Regions from separate parts of the Nonomuraea sp. NPDC059194 genome, predicted to be linked through region 2. Evidence: riboswitches for the same ligand, from Rfam matches in the RefSeq annotation. Region 2 holds a riboswitch; each other region holds the start of a gene.
What was found. A riboswitch is a leader RNA that binds a small molecule or an ion and turns the genes downstream of it on or off. The one in region 2 is predicted to bind cyclic di-AMP.
Positions count from the first base shown of each region.

Region 1: linked by a shared signal. The riboswitch ahead of ACFXJ8_RS39645 (C40 family peptidase) and the one ahead of ACFXJ8_RS35860 (hypothetical protein) in region 2 are both predicted to bind cyclic di-AMP.
Region 3: linked by a shared signal. The riboswitch ahead of ACFXJ8_RS21325 (coiled-coil domain-containing protein) and the one ahead of ACFXJ8_RS35860 (hypothetical protein) in region 2 are both predicted to bind cyclic di-AMP.
Region 4: linked by a shared signal. The riboswitch ahead of ACFXJ8_RS15700 (D-alanyl-D-alanine carboxypeptidase family protein) and the one ahead of ACFXJ8_RS35860 (hypothetical protein) in region 2 are both predicted to bind cyclic di-AMP.

Region 1 covers NZ_JBHZBH010000055.1:9,741-14,452, reverse strand. The annotation lists gene ACFXJ8_RS39650 (3-isopropylmalate dehydrogenase) at 1-977, opposite strand, end outside; cyclic di-AMP (ydaO/yuaA leader) riboswitch at 1,078-1,221, shown strand; gene ACFXJ8_RS39645 (C40 family peptidase) at 1,319-1,885, shown strand; gene serA (phosphoglycerate dehydrogenase) at 2,534-4,123, opposite strand; gene ACFXJ8_RS39635 (hypothetical protein) at 4,352-4,712, shown strand, end outside.
Region 2 covers NZ_JBHZBH010000042.1:11,245-15,956, reverse strand. The annotation lists gene ACFXJ8_RS35880 (roadblock/LC7 domain-containing protein) at 1-39, shown strand, start outside; gene ACFXJ8_RS35875 (hypothetical protein) at 41-1,045, shown strand; gene ACFXJ8_RS35870 (roadblock/LC7 domain-containing protein) at 1,075-1,446, shown strand; gene ACFXJ8_RS35865 (hypothetical protein) at 1,470-1,841, shown strand; cyclic di-AMP (ydaO/yuaA leader) riboswitch at 2,319-2,453, shown strand; gene ACFXJ8_RS35860 (hypothetical protein) at 2,612-3,454, shown strand; gene ACFXJ8_RS35855 (alpha/beta fold hydrolase) at 3,548-4,090, shown strand; gene ACFXJ8_RS35850 (hypothetical protein) at 4,320-4,712, opposite strand, start outside.
Region 3 covers NZ_JBHZBH010000017.1:25,493-30,204, forward strand. The annotation lists gene ACFXJ8_RS21300 (dihydrolipoyl dehydrogenase family protein) at 1-317, shown strand, start outside; gene ACFXJ8_RS21305 (AI-2E family transporter) at 244-1,320, opposite strand; gene ACFXJ8_RS21310 (50S ribosomal protein bL37) at 1,430-1,507, opposite strand; gene ACFXJ8_RS21315 (DeoR/GlpR family DNA-binding transcription regulator) at 1,643-2,422, shown strand; gene galT (galactose-1-phosphate uridylyltransferase) at 2,419-3,480, shown strand; cyclic di-AMP (ydaO/yuaA leader) riboswitch at 3,547-3,687, shown strand; gene ACFXJ8_RS21325 (coiled-coil domain-containing protein) at 3,691-4,644, shown strand.
Region 4 covers NZ_JBHZBH010000010.1:116,638-121,349, forward strand. The annotation lists gene ACFXJ8_RS15695 (ABC transporter ATP-binding protein) at 1-527, opposite strand, end outside; gene ACFXJ8_RS15700 (D-alanyl-D-alanine carboxypeptidase family protein) at 605-1,522, opposite strand; cyclic di-AMP (ydaO/yuaA leader) riboswitch at 1,535-1,677, opposite strand; gene ACFXJ8_RS15705 (hypothetical protein) at 1,908-2,123, opposite strand; gene ACFXJ8_RS15710 (hypothetical protein) at 2,450-3,508, shown strand; gene ACFXJ8_RS15715 (DUF6002 family protein) at 3,531-4,712, shown strand, end outside.

The sequences.
Region 1 (4,712 bases), on a different contig from region 2:
CGCTCGACGATGTCGTCGGCGACGGCCTGCTCGACGCGGGCCGCCTCCTCGGTCAGGCCGAGGTGGTCGAGCATCATGGCGACGGACAGGATGGTGGCGGTCGGGTCGGCCTTGCCCTGGCCGGCGATGTCGGGCGCGCTGCCGTGGACCGGCTCGAACATGCTGGGCGCGGTCCTGTCGGGGTTGATGTTGCCGCTGGCGGCCAGCCCGATGCCGCCGGCGATGGCGGCGCCGATGTCGGTGATGATGTCGCCGAACAGGTTGTCGGTCACGATCACGTCGAAGCGCTCAGGCTGGCTGACGAAGAACATCGAGGCGGCGTCGATGTGCTGGTAGTCGGTCGTGACGTCGGGGAAGTCGGCGGCGACCCGGTTGAACGTGCGCATCCAGAGGTCGCCCGCGTAGGTCAGCACGTTGGTCTTGTGGACCAGCGTGAGCTTCTTGCGGGGGCGCTCGGCGGCCTTGGCGAAGGCGTAGCGGACCACGCGCTCGACGCCGTAGGCGGTGTTGAGCGACTCCTGGGTGGCGATCTCGTGGGGCGTGCCGCGCCGCAGGACGCCGCCTGCTCCCGCGTAGAGGCTCTCGGTGCCCTCGCGGACGACGACCATGTCGATGTCTTCGGCGGTGGTGTCGGCCAGCGGGGTCTCCACGCCGGGGAAGAGCTTCACCGGGCGCAGGTTGACGTAGTGGTCGAGCTCGAAGCGGAGTCGCAGCAGCAGGTCGCGCTCGAGCACCCCCGGCGGGACGCTCGGGTCGCCGATCGCGCCGAGCAGGATGGCGTCGTAACCGCGCAGCTCCTGCAGGGTTTCGTCGGTGAGGGTCTCACCGGTGGCGTTGTAGCGGGTGGCGCCCAGATCGTAGTGGGTGGTCTCGATCTTGGCGCCGACCGCCTCCAGGACCTTGAGCCCTTCGGCGACGACCTCGGTGCCGATCCCGTCCCCGGGGATGACGGCCAGACGAATGTTGCGCGACTCCATGGCCGGTACCTTACCTGCTCGTCTCGGCTGGCGAACACCGCATCTCAAGGTCCGGACATTCCGTTTTGTCTGGATTGCGGTCTTTTGACCCTTTCGTTAGAGTCCCTGCCAGCCTAATCCGCTGCGACGTCCGCACGGAGCCGGGGACCCATTCCCCCCTGGGGCGAATCGGCATCCCCATGTCGTAGGGCGACTTCCACGCCCGAGCCCGTCAGCTAACCCGGTCGGCCCCGTGGAAGGACATTCCCCTGTCTCGGATCATCACGGCCGCCGTTGTCGGCGGCCTCCTCGCCGTAGGATCAACCGCCGCCGCCTCCCCCGCGACGGCCGCCCCCATCCAGGTGAAGCCCCCCAAGAGCCAGCCGGTCCAACCTGGCGACACCAGGCCCGCTCAGGCCGACCCCGCCCGTACGGTGACCCTCACCGGAGCGGACATCAAGAAGGCCCAGCTCAAGCAGACCCCCAAGCCCGCATGGCAGATCGCGTTGAAGTTCGCGATGTCCAAGCAGGGCACGCCGTACGTCTGGGGCGGCACCAGCCCCAGCGGCTACGACTGCTCGGGGCTGATGCTGAGGGCCTACCAGAAGGCGGGGATCCAGCTTCCCCGTGTGGCCCGCGACCAGTACCGGGCCTTCGACAAGAAGATCGAGTGGAAGGACCTGAAGCCCGGCGACCTGGTGTTCTTCAGCAACCTCGGGCACGTCGGAATGATCTCCAAGGACGGCTACATGGTGCACGCGCCGCGCACCGGTGACGTGGTGAAGGAGGAGAAGCTCAGCGCGTGGCGCCGGCAGGCGTTCGTCGGCGCGGTACGGCCCGACCCGAAGGGCGTGGCGCAGGCGCGGGAGCTGGCCGAGGCCGAGAGCGAGGCCGAGTCGGCCCCGCTGTCACTACGGGCCACTCTTTAGATTCCCATTCATCAGCCCGGGAGCCACCGTCCCCAGGGGTTCCCGGGCTGACGCGTGCGCGCAGGGACGGCCCGGTGGAGCAGGGGGAACTCCACCGGGTGGTCCCGTTCAGCGGGGAAAGGGGGAGCCGCCGTTGTCCCTGCGATCCAGCGCGGTCTGGACGGCCTCCGCCGCCTCCTCGTCATGGTCTTCGGCGCGGTTCCATGGATACATGTCGTACACGTGACTCAACTCGTTTCGCGGACGCGAGTGGATCGGACGTCGGATCCCGGTCGCGAATCCGACCGGGCCTGAACTCGTGGGTCCGGATCACGGACCAGACGAATGGGGACTTAAGGCCGACGCAACGCCGCTCACCGCGACGGGTAGTCGACCTGCCCTAACAGGCCCCGTCGCGGCAGGTAAGAATTACGAGCACCCAGCGCATCCATTCCAAAGTACCTGGCACATTCCGGGCTGTCTCGTTGGGCGTCCGAACATCTCACTATTTGAGACGCCGTTGCGGCGGCGCGCGGGAGCTCCCCGAGGAGCGTCCCCTGGACGGGCACCGCCCGGTGACCACGCAGGCGCGTGGTACGGCTTGCCGTACAGACGCAGAAAAAACGCCTCCGCACCACAGGTGCGGAGGCGTTCCGAAGGCGGAGCCGGTCAGTCGGTGAGGTCCACCGAGCGCCCGCTGTCGGCGCCGATCTCGGCGACGATCTGGTCCACCACGTCCGCCGGGATCGCCGAGTCGACGGTCAGCGCGATCAGCGCCTTGCCGCCCTTGACGTCCCGCGCGACCTGCATGGAGGCGATGTTGATGCCCTTCTCGCCCAGCAGGTGGCCCACGACGCCGACGATGCCGGGCCGGTCGGTGTAGGTGAAGAAGGCCAGGTGGTCGGTCGGCTCGATCTCCATCTCGTAGCCGTTGACCTCGACGATCTTGGTGATCTGGCGCGGCCCCGAGAGCGTGCCCGACACCGAGACGGTCCGGCCGTCGGCCAGCACGCCGCGGACGCTGACGACGTTGCGCCAGTCGGGGCTCTCCGAGCTGGTAACCAGCTCGACGGTCAGCCCGCGCTCCTTGGCCAGCAGCGGCGCGTTCACGTAGGTGACCGCGTCCTCGATGACGTCGGTGAAGACGCCCTTGAGCGCGGCCAGCTCCAGCACCCGCACGTCCTGCGCGGCGATCTCGCCGCGCACCTCGACGTCGAGCTTGGTGGCCGTCTCACCGGCCAGCGCGGTGAAGACACGGCCCAGCTTCTCGGCCAGCGGCAGGCCAGGCTTGACCTCCTCGGCCACCGCGCCGCCCTGGACGTTGACCGCGTCGGGCACGAACTCACCGGCGAGGGCGAGCTTGACGCTGCGCGCGACCTGGGTGCCCGCCTTCTCCTGCGCCTCGTGGGTGGAGGCGCCGAGGTGCGGGGTGGCGACGACCTCGTCCAGCTCGAACAGCGGGCTGTCGGTGCAGGGCTCCTTGGCGAACACGTCGAGGCCCGCGCCCGCCACGCGGCCCTCCTTGATCGCGGAGTAGAGCGCGGCCTCGTCGACGATGCCGCCGCGGGCCACGTTGATGATCCGCACCGACGGCTTGACCTCGTGCAGCTCCTTGTCGCCGATGAGCCCGAGGGTCTCCTTCGACTTCGGCAGGTGCACGGTGATGAAGTCGGCGGTCCTGATGACCTCGTCGAGACCGGCCAGCCTGACGCCCATCGCCGCGGCGCGGGCCGGGGGCAGGTAGGGGTCGTAGGCGATCAGCTCGACGCCGAACGGCTGCAGCCGCTGCGCCACGAGCTGGCCGATCTTGCCGAGACCGAGGATGCCGACGATCTTCTCGTCGAGCTCGACACCGGTGTACTTGGACCGCTTCCACTCGCCGTTCTTGAGCGCGGCGTGGGCCTGCGCGGTGTTGCGGGCGCTGGCCAGGATGAGCGCGATCGTCTGCTCGGCGGCGCTGGTGATGTTGGAGGTCGGGGCGTTCACGACCATGACCCCGGCCTTCGTCGCCGCCTCGACGTCGACGTTGTCGAGGCCGACACCCGCGCGGGCGACGACACGCAGTTTCGGCGCCGCGGCGATGGCCTCGGCGTCCACCTGGGTGGCGGAACGGACGATGAGCGCGTCCACGCCGGCGAGCGCGGGCAGGAACTGGGAGCGGTCGGCGCCGTCGGTGTGACGGACTTCGAAGTCCGCGCCGAGCACGGCGAGACCTGCTTCCGACAGCTCCTCGGCGACCAGAACGACGGGCTTGTTCACTGGTGGATCCTTTGGGCGAGCGACGGGCTGAGGGACACGTCGGCGGGCCCCTCGGATCCCTCTGAGTCTATCGGTGCTTGTGAACGCATTCACGAGGGTCTCAGGATCTGGGCGCTGCCGTACCCACGAGCCGAGAACTCATCCCAACCGGAGCCAACTTTGTCTTGATCTGGGGATTTCTTCGCTATTAGCCTGATAAGCCGTGGGCAACTACCTATCGTTCACCATATGAGCATCGGGAACCCCTCTCTCGCCGACGTGCTCGTCCAGCACGGCAGTCCGCACCTGCTGCTGGCCGCACTCGCCGATAAGGGAATCCTGGTCGCCGTGCGCCCTGACCGTTCCGTCGTCCTGGGCACGACCCAGGTCGGTGATCGCGTCCTGCTCGGTTATACCGGGCCGCAGACCTACGCACGGCACCGGGGCGGCCATTCGCTGTCGGCCTGCGACGCCGACACCATCCTCGACATCCAGCGCGTCACCGGCGTGCGGGAGATCGTGATCGACGCCGCAGGCCCGGCCGCGGCAGCCGTACCGATCGAGGATCTCCAGCGGTACCTGGCCTCGACGCGGACGGGGCCGCAGCCGG
Region 2 (4,712 bases):
TACCGCCTGCAGGCCATCTCAGGACAGTTGACCAGGTGACATGCCCGCACTGGACACGCTGCTCGCCGGACTGGCGAGGGAACGCTCGACGGGCGCCCTGCGCGTCGGGCGGGCCGGAGCGATCTTCATGGACGCCGGCCGGGTCACCTACATGGAGTGCGCCGACACGCCGAGGGCCGAGGACGTGCTGATCGCCAGCGGCAGGGTGTCGGCGCCCGCCCTGCGCAGGGCGCAACGGGAGGGCGGCGGCGCGCGCCTGGTCGAGGACGGCATGCTCACCAAGGGCGAGCTGCAGCACTGCGTGCTCGGGGCGGTGCTCGACGCGGCCTACTTCCTGCTGCCCGTCACGGGGACGCGGCCCAAGTTCCGGCCGGGGGAACGGCACTGGCTGGGGGCCCACTGGTACTTCGAGGTCGAGGAGGTCGTCCGGGAGTGCGGGCGGAGGAGGGCTCAGTTGGCAGGGATCTGGCCGTCGGCCGAGGTGGACACCGCCCCCGTGACGCCGGTCAGACGGCTGCCCGGCCACCGCGTCGTACTGAACGACCTGCAGTGGGAGATCCTCGTCCACGCCGACCGCGCCGCCACCCCGCTGGAGCTGGCCATGCGGCTCGGCAGGCCCGGCTACTCGACGCTGCTGGCCGTACGGCGGCTGGCGGCGGCAGGCCTGCTCGCGCACCCCGAAGGCGCGCACCCCGAAGGCACACCACACCCAGTCGGTACGGCACGCCCGGACGGGATGGCGCGTCCGGACGGGATGGCGCGCCCCGACGAGATGTCGCGCGCGGAGGCGATGACACGCCTGGACGGCATGGCACGCCCGGACGGGATGGCGCGCACGGAGGGGGTGGCGCGTGCGGAGGGGGTGGCGCGTCTGGAGGGCATGGCGCGGCCGGTGCTGCCCAGGCGGCTCGGCCGGGCCGAGGAGCCGCGGCCGCGGCCCAGCCCCGAGGCTCCGACGCTGCCCCTCGGGCCCGTGGTGACCGCGGACCCGACCGACATCAACCTGCTGATCCGGCTGAAGAAGGCGCTGGAGGAGCTGTCGTGAGGTTCCCCTCACTCAGAAGGAGGCCACCGGTGGAGCTGCGGGAAGAGGTGCTGAGAGAGATGGTCCTCCTGCGTGAACGCACTCCCGACGTCAGCGGGAGCATCGCCTGCAGCGTGGACGGGCTGACCATCGCCAGCGACCTGCCGAGCGGCAACGTCGAGCAGACGGCGGCGCTCTCGGCCGCGCTGCTCGCGCTCAGCAAGCGCATGGCCGTCATGGCAGGCAAGGGCGCCCTGGAGGAAACCCTCATCTCGGGCACCGCGGGCTTCGCCGCCTTCTACGCGGCCGGTCCCACGATCGTCCTCACAGTCCTGGCTGAGCCCGGTACCAACCTCGGGCTGCTGCGACTGGAGGGTCGCAAGACGGCGGCGAGCGTCGCCGCCATCGCATCGCGAAAGTGACTCAATCCACACGGAGGAAACGCATGGCCAGCATGGACGTCTCTCTCAAGGAGATGATGGCGATCGACGGCGCTGTCGGCGCCGTCGTGGTCGACTACGGCAGCGGCATGGCGCTGGGCGCCCTGGGCGGAGCCAAGGACCTGGACCTGCAGGTGGCGGCCGCGGGCAACACCGAGGTCGTCAAGGCCAAGTTGCGCACGATGGACTCCCTCGGCCTCAAGGACACCATCGAGGACATCCTCATCACGCTGACCGGCCAGTACCACATCATCAGGCCGATGACCGGCAGGGGCGGCAAGGGACTGTTCCTTTACCTCGCGCTGGACCGGGCCAGGGCCAACCTCGCGATGGCGCGGCACCGGCTGCGCGCGATCGAGGAGAAGCTCGAGGTCTGACGGACCGCGCCCCGTGTCCGCGGCGCGGCGGACACGGGGCGCCCCGTACGGCCAAGCAAAGCCGCGCCATCAGGGCCGCGCAAAGCGAAGCCGCACCACCAAAGCCGCGCAAAGCGAAGCCGCCCCACCAGGGCCGCGCAAAGCAAAGCCCGCCAGGGCCGCGCAAAGCGAAGCCGCCCCGCCAGGGCCGCGCCACCAGACCCGTACCGCTGGGGCCGCGCCCCTCGACGCCGTGACCAATCCGGCGTTCAACCAAGACTTTTTCATGATTTTTCGCCATTGATCGAATTACCGTGCCGGTCCCTGCGAAACCCGTTGTTTCGCAGGGGTTTCCGTGCCTTCTGCGCCTGTCGAATCGTGACGATAAAGGGTAGATCTTCTTTCCGATTCATGGCTTTGCTTTTGCCTTTGGGGTGGTTTGCCCCTAGAGTCCATTGCATTACCGAGCGGTGACCGAGCTCTTCACCAGGGAGAGTCGGCCGGTCGGCGCCGAATCCCGCGAACGCGGGAACCGGGGACCCATCTCCTTGGGGTGAATCCGGCCCAGTGCCGGTAGGGCATCTCCACGCCCGAACCCGTCAGCTAACCCGGTAGGCGAGATGGAGAGGACCATACTCGTGTACTTGCACCCCCCGAACTGAGCGGCGCCTTCTTCCCGCTTCCTTCGCGCTCCCTTTTTGCGTAGCGACTGTCAGGCCCATGCCCGGCTACGCCTTTGCCTGATCTTCATTTGAGCGCGGATCTCCCTATCCCTCGCACAAAGGACTTTCATGACCCGCCGCTTCGGCATGCGCGTTTCCGCCCTGCTCGTCACCACCACCCTCGCCGCCGGTACCGGCGCCGCCGCCGCTTTCGCCGAGCCCACCGCCCCCGACATCAGCCAGGCCACCGAGCAGCGGACCCTCCTCCAGGGATCCACCACCGCCTCCTACTACTGGGACGACGCCTCCGGCCGCGCCGGTGACACCGGTCTGCCCGCCAGTGGCATCTCGATGCGCAAGGGCCTTGCCGCCAGCCCGAGCTGGCCCCTCATGACCGAGGGCTACGTCATCTACAAGGGCAAGAAGGCCCCGTTCTTCGTCGGTGACCGCGGCCCCGGCAACCCCTCGAACAACGGCATCATGCTCGACCTCGACGCCAAGACCTTCGCCGACCTCACCGGCGGCAGGTTCAACCCCAACAGCCTGATGGTGAACGGCAACGGCGGTCAGGGCCACATCAAGGTCCAGTACGTCATCACCAAGTGGGGCGACGGCGTGGGCAAGAAGAACCACCCGGTCGCCTTCTCCAGCGGCGCGTGGAGCCGCAAGGACAGGAACCCGGCCAAGCCGCCGGTCGACCTGCTCGCCGTGGCTGAGAAGAAGAAGGCCGCCGAGGCCAAGAAGGTCGAGGTCGTCGCGAAGAAGGACGAGAAGAAGGGCGACGAGCAGGGCGGCGCGGCCGTCGAGCCCGCAGCCTTCGACTCGGGCACCACGACCACCGCCGCCCGTACCGAGACCAAGGACGAGAACGGCCACACCGGCACCGCGCTCGCCCTCATCGGCGGCCTGGCCATCGTCGGTGGCGCCGGCTACCTGGGCCGCGGCCACCTGCGCAAGGTCATCTCCCGCTAGGACCACCGAGGTCGCGACACGGCAGCGCACGCAAGGTCATCTCCCGCTAGAACCCCTTGCCGTCATGCGAAACAGAATGGAATTCTGTTTCGCATGACGCTCATGGCCGACGCCAACGGCATCGAGATCGCCTACGACAAGTTCGGCGCCCCCCAAGACCGGCCCCTCCTGCTGATCATGGGGCTCGGCTCCCAGCTCGTCCACTGGGACGACGAGTTCTGCGAACTGCTCGCCAGGAGGGGCCACCACGTCGTCCGTTTCGACAACCGCGACGTGGGGCTCTCCACCCACTTCCCCGAGGCGGGCGTGCCCGACCTCAACTCCGGTACGGCGGCGCCGTACCTGCTGAGTGACATGGCCGCCGACGCGGCGGGCCTGATGGACGCGCTCGGCTGGCCGGCCGCCCACGTGCTGGGCGTCTCGATGGGCGGCATGATCGCCCAGGCGCTCGCCATCGCGCACCCGGACAGGGTGCTCACGCTCACCTCCATCATGTCGACGCCCAGCCCCGAGGCGGGCCCGCCCACCCCCGAGGCGATGGCCGCGCTCTTCTCCCCTCCCGCCCCCGACCGGCAGACCGCGATCGAGTGGGCCCGGGGAGTCGGGACTCTTGCGGAGCGGGGCAGGAACAGCTGATTTTCCCCCAGGGCGGATAGGCGTCCAGTAGAGTCGCGTCCGCGGGTTGCGAGAACCAAGCCTCCCGCACGTGCTGATCGAGAACCAAGACGGCACATGCGTCTCCAAGCTTGCTGTACCAAACCGGGCAGGTTCCGTCCCGGCTGGCGTTGAGGGAGTAAGACCTTGCTGGTCGCTGACCTGCGGGGCATCCTGAGCCAGGAATCCCCTGGTTCAGCTGGGGGAGGGTTCAAAGATCTTCAAGAGCGCTCTTCAGTCGCCGCAGCAGACTGAGGTCGGCCGGCTCGTGGCGCACCTCGGTGCCGGGGGGCTTGGCGACGCGCTTGGGCAGTTCCGGCATCCGCCTGGGCTTGACCAGCAGATCGGCCGCCGCCAGCTCCCGTACGGCCAGCAGCACCGTGTGCGCCGTCCGGTCCAGCCGCCTGGCCAGCTCGAGCGGCGTCGCGCTGCCGTCGGCGTGGACCAGCACCTCCCACTGGCGGTCGGTGAGCGTGACGCGCTCGCCGGGCAGCCGGGGGACGGGGACCACGGGTGCGGCGTCGAGCTCGTCGGAGGGCCAGACGTCATCCAGCTCCGTGCTCCTGCGCCCGCACTCGGCGATGAGCTCGTCGACCTCGAAGTG
Region 3 (4,712 bases), on a different contig from region 2:
ATCCCGAGGTGGGCGCGGTCGGGCTGACCGAGGCGCAGGCCAGGCAGCTGGGGCTCGACGTCAGGGTGTCCTGCACGGACCTGTCGGCCTCGGCGCGCGGCTGGATCGCGCGGGCGCAGGGGTTCGTCAAGCTGGTCGCCGCCGACGGGGTCCTGGTCGGCGCGACGAGCGCGGGTCCGTGCGGCGGCGAGGTGCTGTCCATGCTGACGCTGGCGGTGCACGCGCGGATCCCGGTCGAACGGCTCAGCCAGATGATCTACGCGTATCCGACCTTCCACCGCGCCGTGTCGGCCGCTCTTCCCGAGCTTCTCCGCTGACCAGCGGGATCGCCCAGCGGGTGCCAGGGTCCGCGTCGACGAGCAGGGCCCTGGCCAGCGCCGACAGCGGCACGGCGAGGATGGCGCCGAGCGCGCCGAGCACGACCGACCACACCAGCAACGACAGCATCGTGACGGTGATCGACAGGCCGGCCGACTCCCCCGCGTACTTCGGCTGGATCACCGACTGGATGACGAAGTTGAGCACGCAGTAGACGACGATCACCCAGAGCATGGTGATCCAGCCCGAGTCCAGCAGGGCCAGCAGCGCGGGCGGCACGAGGCCGAGGATGAAGCCGATGTTGGGGATGTAGTTGGTGATGAAGGCCAGCAGCCCCCACAGCAGCGGCAGCGGCACGCCGAGCAGCCAGAGCGCGCCCGCGTCGAGCACGGCCACGATGAGGCCGAAGATTGTGGAGACGATGAGGTAGCGGCACGTGCTCTTGGTGAAGTGGGTCAGCGCCCGCACGACCTCCGGCCTGGTGTCCTCCAGCTTGCGGATGGCCGCCTGCATGGGGCCCGCGTCGAGGCTCATGCCGTACACCAGCAGGAGGATCAGCACGAAGGCGGACACGACGCCGAGCAGGCTCGACAGGAACCCCTGCACCAGCGGCACCAGCTTGCTGGGGTCGAGCGCCTTGACCGCGGCGCTGATCTGGTCGGTGGTGATGCCGAGAGTGGCCAGCCACCGGGTGACGCCGGTGACCATCGCGTTGTACTCGTCGGTGTAGGCGGGCAGCAGGCTGGCCAGCTGCGCGACCGAGACGACCAGTGAGGCCACGAACGCCAGCAGCACCAGGAGCACGACCAGCAGCGGCACGGTCATCAGCACCCAGGGCGGCGCGCCGCGCCGCTTGAGCCACGAGCGCAGCGGGCTGACGGCGATCGTCAGCGTCAGGGCCAGGAAGGCGGGGCCCACGATCGCGCTGGCGCTCCTGAGGCCACCAAGGACGATCACCGCGGCCGCGAGGCCGATGAGGATCCGCAGTCCACGCGACATCATGCGTCTCACTATGGCGAGCGCCGCCGGTGGAAGCAGGTCACCGCGCCGGGGCTTGGGCCTTTCGCGAGGGAGGTGAACATCGGGTACGAGCCGTACCCGATGTCATACCTCAGCGAGCGTTGGGACGCTTGCCGTGGTTGGCCGCCTTCTTCTTGCGGGCCTTGGTCTTGCGTGCGCGCTTGGCCATGGCTTATCTCCTCACGTGATGATCTCAACCTCTCGCATGAGCGTCGCCGGGGACAAGGGCTTCGCCAGATTCCAGTCCCCATGTTTCAACATGCTTGTGTCATAATTTGGTGGAATCTGTTGGAAGGAGGGGCACGTGCTCGCACCACAGCGGCAGCAGGCGATCCTGGAACGCGTCCGCCGCAGCGGCGGAGTCCGGGTGGCCGATCTCGTGCGCGAGCTCGGCGTCTCCGACATGACCATCCGCAGGGACCTGGAGGCGCTCGCCGAGCGGGGCCTGCTGGAGAAGGTCCACGGCGGCGCGACCATCAACGGCCCCGGCTCGACCGAGGAGCCGGGCTTCGCCGCCAAGTCGATGCGCCAGCAGCCGGAGAAGGACGCGATCGCCCGCAGCGCCGCGGCGCTCGTCGGCCCCGGCACCGCCGTCGCCCTGTCGGCCGGCACCACCACGTGGACGTTGGCCCACCACCTGGTCGACGTGCCCGAACTGACCGTCATCACCAACTCGATCCCCGTCGCCGACGTCTTCCATCGCAGCCCGCGCGCCGACCGCACGGTCGTGCTGACCGGCGGTGTCCGCACGCCGTCCGACGCCCTGGTCGGCCCGGTCGCCGTCGCGGCCATCAGGCGGCTGCACGTCGACACGCTCTTCCTGGGCGTGCACGGCATGAGCGTGAAGGCGGGCTTCACCACGCCGAACCTGCTGGAGTCGGAGACCGACAGGGAGCTGGTCGCCTCCGCGCACCGCCTGGTGGTCCCCGCCGACCACACCAAGTGGGGCACGGTCGGCATCAGCACGATCGCCGAGCTCTCGGAGGCCGACGTCGTCATCAGCGACGCCGGCCTGCCGGAGGAGGCCCGGGCCGAACTGGCCGAGCGGGCCGGACAACTGATCATCGCGGAGGACCCGAAGTGAAGCGCACCATCGCGCACCTGGCCGACGGCCGAGAGCTGATCTACTTCGATCGGCGCGACGACGCCGACAGGAGCGCGATCGACGAGCGCGAGCTGCCGCCCAGGCCGGTCGCCTCCGAGCTGCGCTACGACCCGCTCACCGAGGAGTGGGTGGCGATGGCGGGCCACCGGCAGACCCGCACCTTCCTGCCTCCGGCCGACGAGTGCCCGCTGTGCCCGTCCAGGCCCGGCATGCTCACCGAGATCCCGGCCGCCGAGTACGACGTGGTCGTCTTCGAGAACAGGTTCCCCAGCTTCTCCACCAACCTGGGCTCCTACACCGACCCCGGCGGCCTGAGCGAGGTGCGCCCCGGCGTCGGCCGCTGCGAGGTGGTCTGCTTCACCTCCGACCACGACTCCTCCTTCTCCGCGCTCTCCGACGACCAGGTGGCGCTGGTCATGGAGGCGTGGGCCGACCGTACGGCCGAGCTGTCGGCCATCCCCGGCGTGGAGCAGGTGTTCTGCTTCGAGAACAGGGGCGCGGAGATCGGCATCACGCTGGGGCACCCGCACGGCCAGATCTACGCCTACCCCTACGTCACCCCCCGCACCCAACGGCACTTGGCGGCCGCGGCCAAGCGGCCGAACCTCTTCGCCGACGTGCTGGCCGCCGAGCGCGCGGGCGAGCGGGTGGTCGCCGGCAACGAGTTCTGGACCGCGTTCGTCCCCGCCGCCGCCCGCTACCCGTTCGAGGTCCACCTCTACCCGCACCGCCAGGTGCCCGACCTGGCCGCCCTCACCCAGGAGGAGCGCGCCGCCTTTGGCCCCGTCTACACCCGGGTGCTGCGGGCGCTGGACGGCCTGTTCGGCGTGGTCATGCCGTACGTGGCGGCCTGGCACCAATCCCCCGTACGGCAGGGCCGTGACCTGGCCTATCTCCACATGGAGCTGTTCAGCATCCGACGGGCCCCGCAGAAGCTGAAGTACCTGGCGGGTTCGGAGTCGGCGATGGGCGCGTTCGTCAGCGACGTGCTGCCCGAGGAAGCCGCGCGCCTACTTCGATCACAGGTAGATCACTAATTTGTCTCCGCATGGAGTCGCATTACCGGACATTTACCACTAACATCCCTTTTGTCGGCTTTCACGCCGGTCACATTGCCTAATCCTGGGCGCGTTGCCCAGGAGCCGGGGACCCACCAAGAACCTGGGGTGAATCCACGTCTGTGGTAGGGCCGCACCTCCCGCCCGAACCCGTCAGCTAACCCGGCCGGCAGACGGAGAGGATCGTTCGTGGCGTCCCCCACGTCCCGTTTCGCATGCGGCGCGCTTGCCGCACTGTCCCTCATCATCGCTTCCGCGAACGCGGCATCGGCTGCCCCCAAGCCGTCCGAGCCCACGTTGCGGGCCGAGCTCAAGCAGCTCAACACCAAGGTCGACAAGCTCATCGAGCGCTACAACGCCAAGCGGGTCTCGCTGGCCAAGGCGCAGAAAGCCGCCAAGGCAGCCCAGGAGCGGCTGGCGGCGGTCGAGCAGACCCTCGTCAAGGCCGAGGCCGAAGCCTCCAAGATCACTGAGTTGCGTTACCAGGCCAGCACCCCCGACCTGCCGACGCTGCTCTACACCCCCGACCTCAACTCCGCCGCCCTGCTCGAGCAGATGAGCGCCGAGCAGGACGCCGTGGTCAAGAACGTCACCGCGGCCCGCGACGCCAAGAAGCAGGCCGCGGCCGAGGCGACCACGCTCGCCGACCGGATCGAGACGGAGACCGCCCAGGTCGCCGACGACCGGAAGGAGGCCGAGGGCATGATCAAGGACATCGAGAAGAAGCTTGACAAGCTCGTGCCGACCGGGACCGGGCGCAAGGCCGACGGGAGCTGGGCACCCGAACTCCCGACGGGCTCGGAGAACATCACGCCGCGGACCGAACTCATGCGCGACACGATCAAGAAGACGTTCGCGATGCCGTTCACGGTGGGCTGCTACAGGTCGGGCGGCAGCGGCGAGCATCCGCTCGGGCGCGCCTGTGACTTCATGTTGAGCTCGGGCGGCTCGAGGCCGACGGAAGCCAACAGGACGCTCGGCGACCAGGTCGCCGCGTGGGCGATCAAGAACCAGAGCCGCCTGGGCATCAAGTACGTGATCTGGCAGCAGCGGATCAACAGCGGCAGCGGCTGGCGGGCGATGTCCGACCGCGGCAGCGTTACCGCCAACCACTACGACCATGTGCACATCTCGATGAACTGATGCTGCTTGTGCTGGCAGTAGCCGGGGCAGAGCGATCTCAACGAGCCCGGTCGATCACGATGACTCGA
Region 4 (4,712 bases), on a different contig from region 2:
GCCGAGACGGGGTCAACCGCTTCGAGAGGCTCGTCCAGGACGAGGAGTTTGGGGGCGTGCAGAAGGGCGGAGGCGAGGCCGATCTTCTTGCGCATGCCGGTGGAGTACTCCATCACCAGCGTGCGCTCGGCCTGGTCGAGTTCGAGGACCTCCAGGAGTTCGCCCGCGCGGCGCTCGACGTCCTTGCGGTCCATCCCGCGTAAGAGGCCGGTGAAACGCAGCAGCTCGCGCCCGGTGAGGCGCTCTGGCATCGACAGCCCGTCCGGCAGCACGCCGATCAACTTCTTGGCCTGCGACGGGTCGGTCCACACGTCGACGCCGAAGATCGACGAGCTGCCGCCGTCCGGTTTGAGCAGGCCGACGGCCATCGACAGGGTGGTGGTCTTGCCGGCGCCGTTGGGGCCGACGAGCCCGAAGAAGGAACCCCTGGGTACGTCCAGGTCGACGTGATCGACGGCGATCTTCTCCCCGAACGCCTTGGCGAGGCCGTTCAGGTGGAGTGCCGTCCCGTCCCGCGATGGTGGCAAAGGATTCCTCCCTCGGGTGGGGGGTGATCACTTTTGCCACCATAGCGGGCGCGCTTCCTGGTGGAAATGGTCGCCTGTCAGAGCCGGCTGTTGGTCGCCGCCCAGTCGAGGAGCGCCCCAGCGGTCTGGAAGCGGCTGCTGGAGCTGGACTCTCCGAGAAGCACGCCTACCAGCCGATGTCCGTCACGATCGGCGGCGAAGGCGAGGGTGTAGCCGGCGGCGCGCGTGAAACCGGTCTTCAGGCCGATGGCGCCATCCGTGCGGAGGAGGCGGTTCGTGTTCCGCCAGGAGTAGGCCCGGTGCTCCGCCGTCTCGGGGACGGAACGGAACCGGGTGGAGGCGACCTTCTTGATCACCTCGTTGTCCAGCGCCGCCTGCGCGAGCCGTACCTGGTCACCCGCGGTGGAGTAGCCGCCGCCCTTGGCGGGCATCCCGTCGGCGTTGACGTACAGCGTGTCCTTCATGCCGAGCGCGCGGGCGTTGGCGTTCATCTTCGCCACGAACGCGTCGACGCCGTGGCCGTACGTGCGGGCGAGCGCGTGGGCGGCGTCCGCGCCGGAGGGCAGCAGCAGCGCGTACAGCAGGTTCTCCACGGTGAGCCGGTCACCGGCGCGCAGGTACGCCACCGAGGCCCCGCCCTTCGACGCGTAACGCACATCGGCCGCGGTGACCTCGACCACGTCCGTCGGCTTGGCCTCCTTCAGCACCGTGTAGGCGGTCATGACCTTCGTGATACTGGCCACGGGGACGCGAAGGTCGGCCTTCTTGCTGAAGTAGACCTTGCCGGTCTTGGCGTCGATCACGTGGGCCGCTCGGCCGCGCACGACGGGGGCGTCGGCGGAGATGTCCGCGACGTGGGCGCTGGGGGCCGATGAGACGACGGAGCCGGCCTGAGTGCCGGCCAGCGCCGGAGTGCCAACGGCGGTCACGGCGCCTGCGGCGATGGCGACGCCGAGCAGCGCGTGGCTCAGCCGGTTCTTGAGGTGGGTGGGCATGAAGGGGTTTGCTCCTTGCTTCCATGCCGCCTACCGGGTTAGCTGACGGGTTCGGGCTGGGAAGTGCCCTACGGACGCAGCTGAGCTGGCGTCCGATTCACCCCAAGGGAAGTGGGTCCCCGGTTCCGTGGAGACGGATTCGGCGGCCGAGCGTCGTCCTGGGGGAACCTCAGGAGACGCGCGGTCCGGGCAATGCGATGGCAACGAACGTGTCGACCAGTCGCTACACAACTCCCCAAAGGTAGCTAAACGGTACAAAAGAGGCAAATAACCATGGGGGCAGCCGTGTTGGATCACACCGCGGACAGGCCCTCGGGCTCGCGGGGCCCAGGTCGACGCGCACCCGATCCGCCGACCGCGGACCATGCGCTCGCTCAGCGCCGGTTCAGTCTTTCGGGCGGGCGAACAGTTCGAGGTGCGAGCAGCCGACACAACGGTAGGCGTCGATGATCCAGCGGGTCTTCCCCAGCCGCCTGGCGCCGCCGAACAGCCCGCGCTCCAGGGGGCCCCTGATCCAGCGCGCGTACCCTTGAGAATGCTCGCCGGCATCCTCGACGAAGCCCGGCTCGAGGTCCGCGCCGTCACACTGGGTGCATCGCATGCCCGCATTGTGCCATTGCGGCGATCAGCGCCGCTCATGCCACAAAGTCACAGGTCAACCACCCTGCGGAACCCCCGTGGGCGCGACCTGCGGCGGGGTTCAAAACCCCACTCTCTCTGCCGCTTTCTTGGGTTTTGGGATGACCCCAAATAGTTGCGAAAAACCCCCATAAATAGGGACTTGTCCTCGTTGACAGGTGCATGACCGGGTGTCCAGAATGATCACCGCTTGGAACCCCAAGCGGACGAACACGCAACCGTTGACACCCTCAGCCGTTGTTCGAGGAGCGCGCCGTTCTGACGAGGACCACCCCTTCAGTGCGAGGCGTGCCCACCCTTGTCGTCATCGGCACCGGCGGGCTCGCCCGTGGCCTGTGTTACGCCCTGGCCACCATCACCCGCACCCCCCTCGACGTCGTCGTCGTGGGCCGCACCCAGGAGCGGGCCGCCGAAGTGTGCTACGTGGGCGCCGCGCGCGCCGCGTTGGCGGACGCGCCGGTGGCCTTCCACGCGCGGACGGCGGACCTGTCCAGTGACGACGCCCTGGCCGACCTGCTGTCCCGGCTCTCCCCTGTCGGTCTCTTCCTGGCCGCCTCCAGTCAGTCCCCGTGGGAGCGCACGACCGCCCCCTCCGCCTGGACCTCTCTGGTACGGCACGCCGGGTTCGGGCTGACCCTGCCCTTCCAGGCCGAGCTGGCCCTGTGCGCGGGCAGGGCGCTGGCCGCGGTACGGCCGGCCGCCTGGTTCGTGAACGCCTGCTTCCCCGACGCGGTCAACCCGGTCCTCGCGGCCATGGGGGTGCCCGTGCTGTGCGGAGTCGGCAACGTCGGGCTGCTGGCCGCCAGCCTCCAGGCCGCGCTGGGCCTACCCGACCAGCGGCGGCTGCGTGTGCTCGCCCATCACGTCCACCTGCACAAGCCTGACGACGGCGACGCCGACGAGGCCATGGCCTGGCTGGAGGGCGAGCCCGTCACCGAGGTCGGCAAGCTGCTGGCCGCCCAGCGCGCCGCCGACAGGTCCGAGCTCAACCACGTCACCGGCCTGTCGGCCGCCACGCTCGTGCTGGGCCTGCTGTCGGGAGCTGAGACGCACACCAGCCTGCCGGGACCGCTCGGCCTGCCGGGCGGCTACCCGGTACGGCTCACCGGCGCCCGGCTGGAGCTGCGCCTGCCCGACGGGCTGGCGCTGGAGGACGCCGTCGCCTTCAACCAGCGATGCGCGATCCGCGACGGCGTCGTGGTGGACGGCGAACGCGTCCGGTTCACCGGCCCCACCCATCCGGAGCTCGACCTGCCGACGGACTTCCCCGTCGCCGAGCTCCACCAGGTCACCGGCCAGCTCCACCAGCTCAGAGCCCAGCTGCGCGACCGTCCCCCGTTTCTCTGAAGCCCAGCGAGGTCCGTCAACGATGCCGAACTCCGTCCTGCCCGCATCCACGCCGTCCACCGGCGCGAGCGCGAACCTGCTGGTCGACTTCTACGACCGGCTGCCCCGCGCGATCGCCGCCTGCGTCGACGACCCGGCCCCCGTCAAGGGCGGCTCCGCCTTCTCCCCCGGCTTCCTGCTGCCCGAGCTGGACGCGGGAGTGCGGGACTACCTGTCCGTCGCCACCGCGAGCTGGCAGGCCCTCGGCACGTACGGCGGGCACCGGCTGTCGCTGCTCGACCTGACCGGCAACCCGGGCACCGGCACCACCAAGACGTTCGCCTCCCTGCTCATCGTGGCCAGGGCGGTGGAGTACATCCGCAGGTACGGCGAGCCGATCACGATCTTCTCGCCCACCTCGGCCAACAAGGGCACCGCCCTGCGTGATGCCGTGCTGCGCGCGATCGACGCCGGCCTGGTCGAGCCGGAGCAGCTGCGCGTGATCGTGCTCGCCCCCGAATCGTGCCTGGCCAAGCTGCGCTCCAGCCGCCTGTCCACCGACCCCGTCCTGCGGGAGCTGAACCCCGTCCTGGTCTACACCGGGCAGCAGGCCGAGGACGTCAAGGCGATCGGCAGGCAGTTCGCCGACAAATACATCGGCGACTTCGCGGCCATGGGCGACAACCTGTGGTACTCACTGGAGCTCGGCAACTACCTGGTCGCCGACACCGCCAGGGCGTTCTTCGAGTACGCGGTGGAGCCGGCGGGCGAGCGGCCCCGCCTGCACGCGCACGCGGTCTCCAGCGCGTTCGGCCTGCTCGGCTACCACCGTGGGCGCGCAGTGCTGGAGGAGGACGGCCTCGCCGACGTCGCGACCCGCCCCGCCAGCCTGCTCGTGCAGCATCTCGGCACCCCCGACATGGTGCTCAACCTGCGCCACGGCGACTTCGACCGGGCCAACCTGCCCGCCTACACCGCCGACGGGCAGGGGATGTTCGCGCAGTCGGCCGATCCGCGCTTCCCTCAGGTCACCTACGACCCCGACGAGGTGCTCGACCCGACCTTCTACACCCACAGGCCCGCCACCTCGCCCGCGATGAACGAGCTGATCGCCCGGTTCGGCGGCGACGGCATCGTGGTGTCGCTGGCCGAGTGCGTGGCCCGCTACCCGTACCTGCGCGAGATGCTGGCGGGGACGGGCTGCGCGCTGCCCGCCGACCTGCGG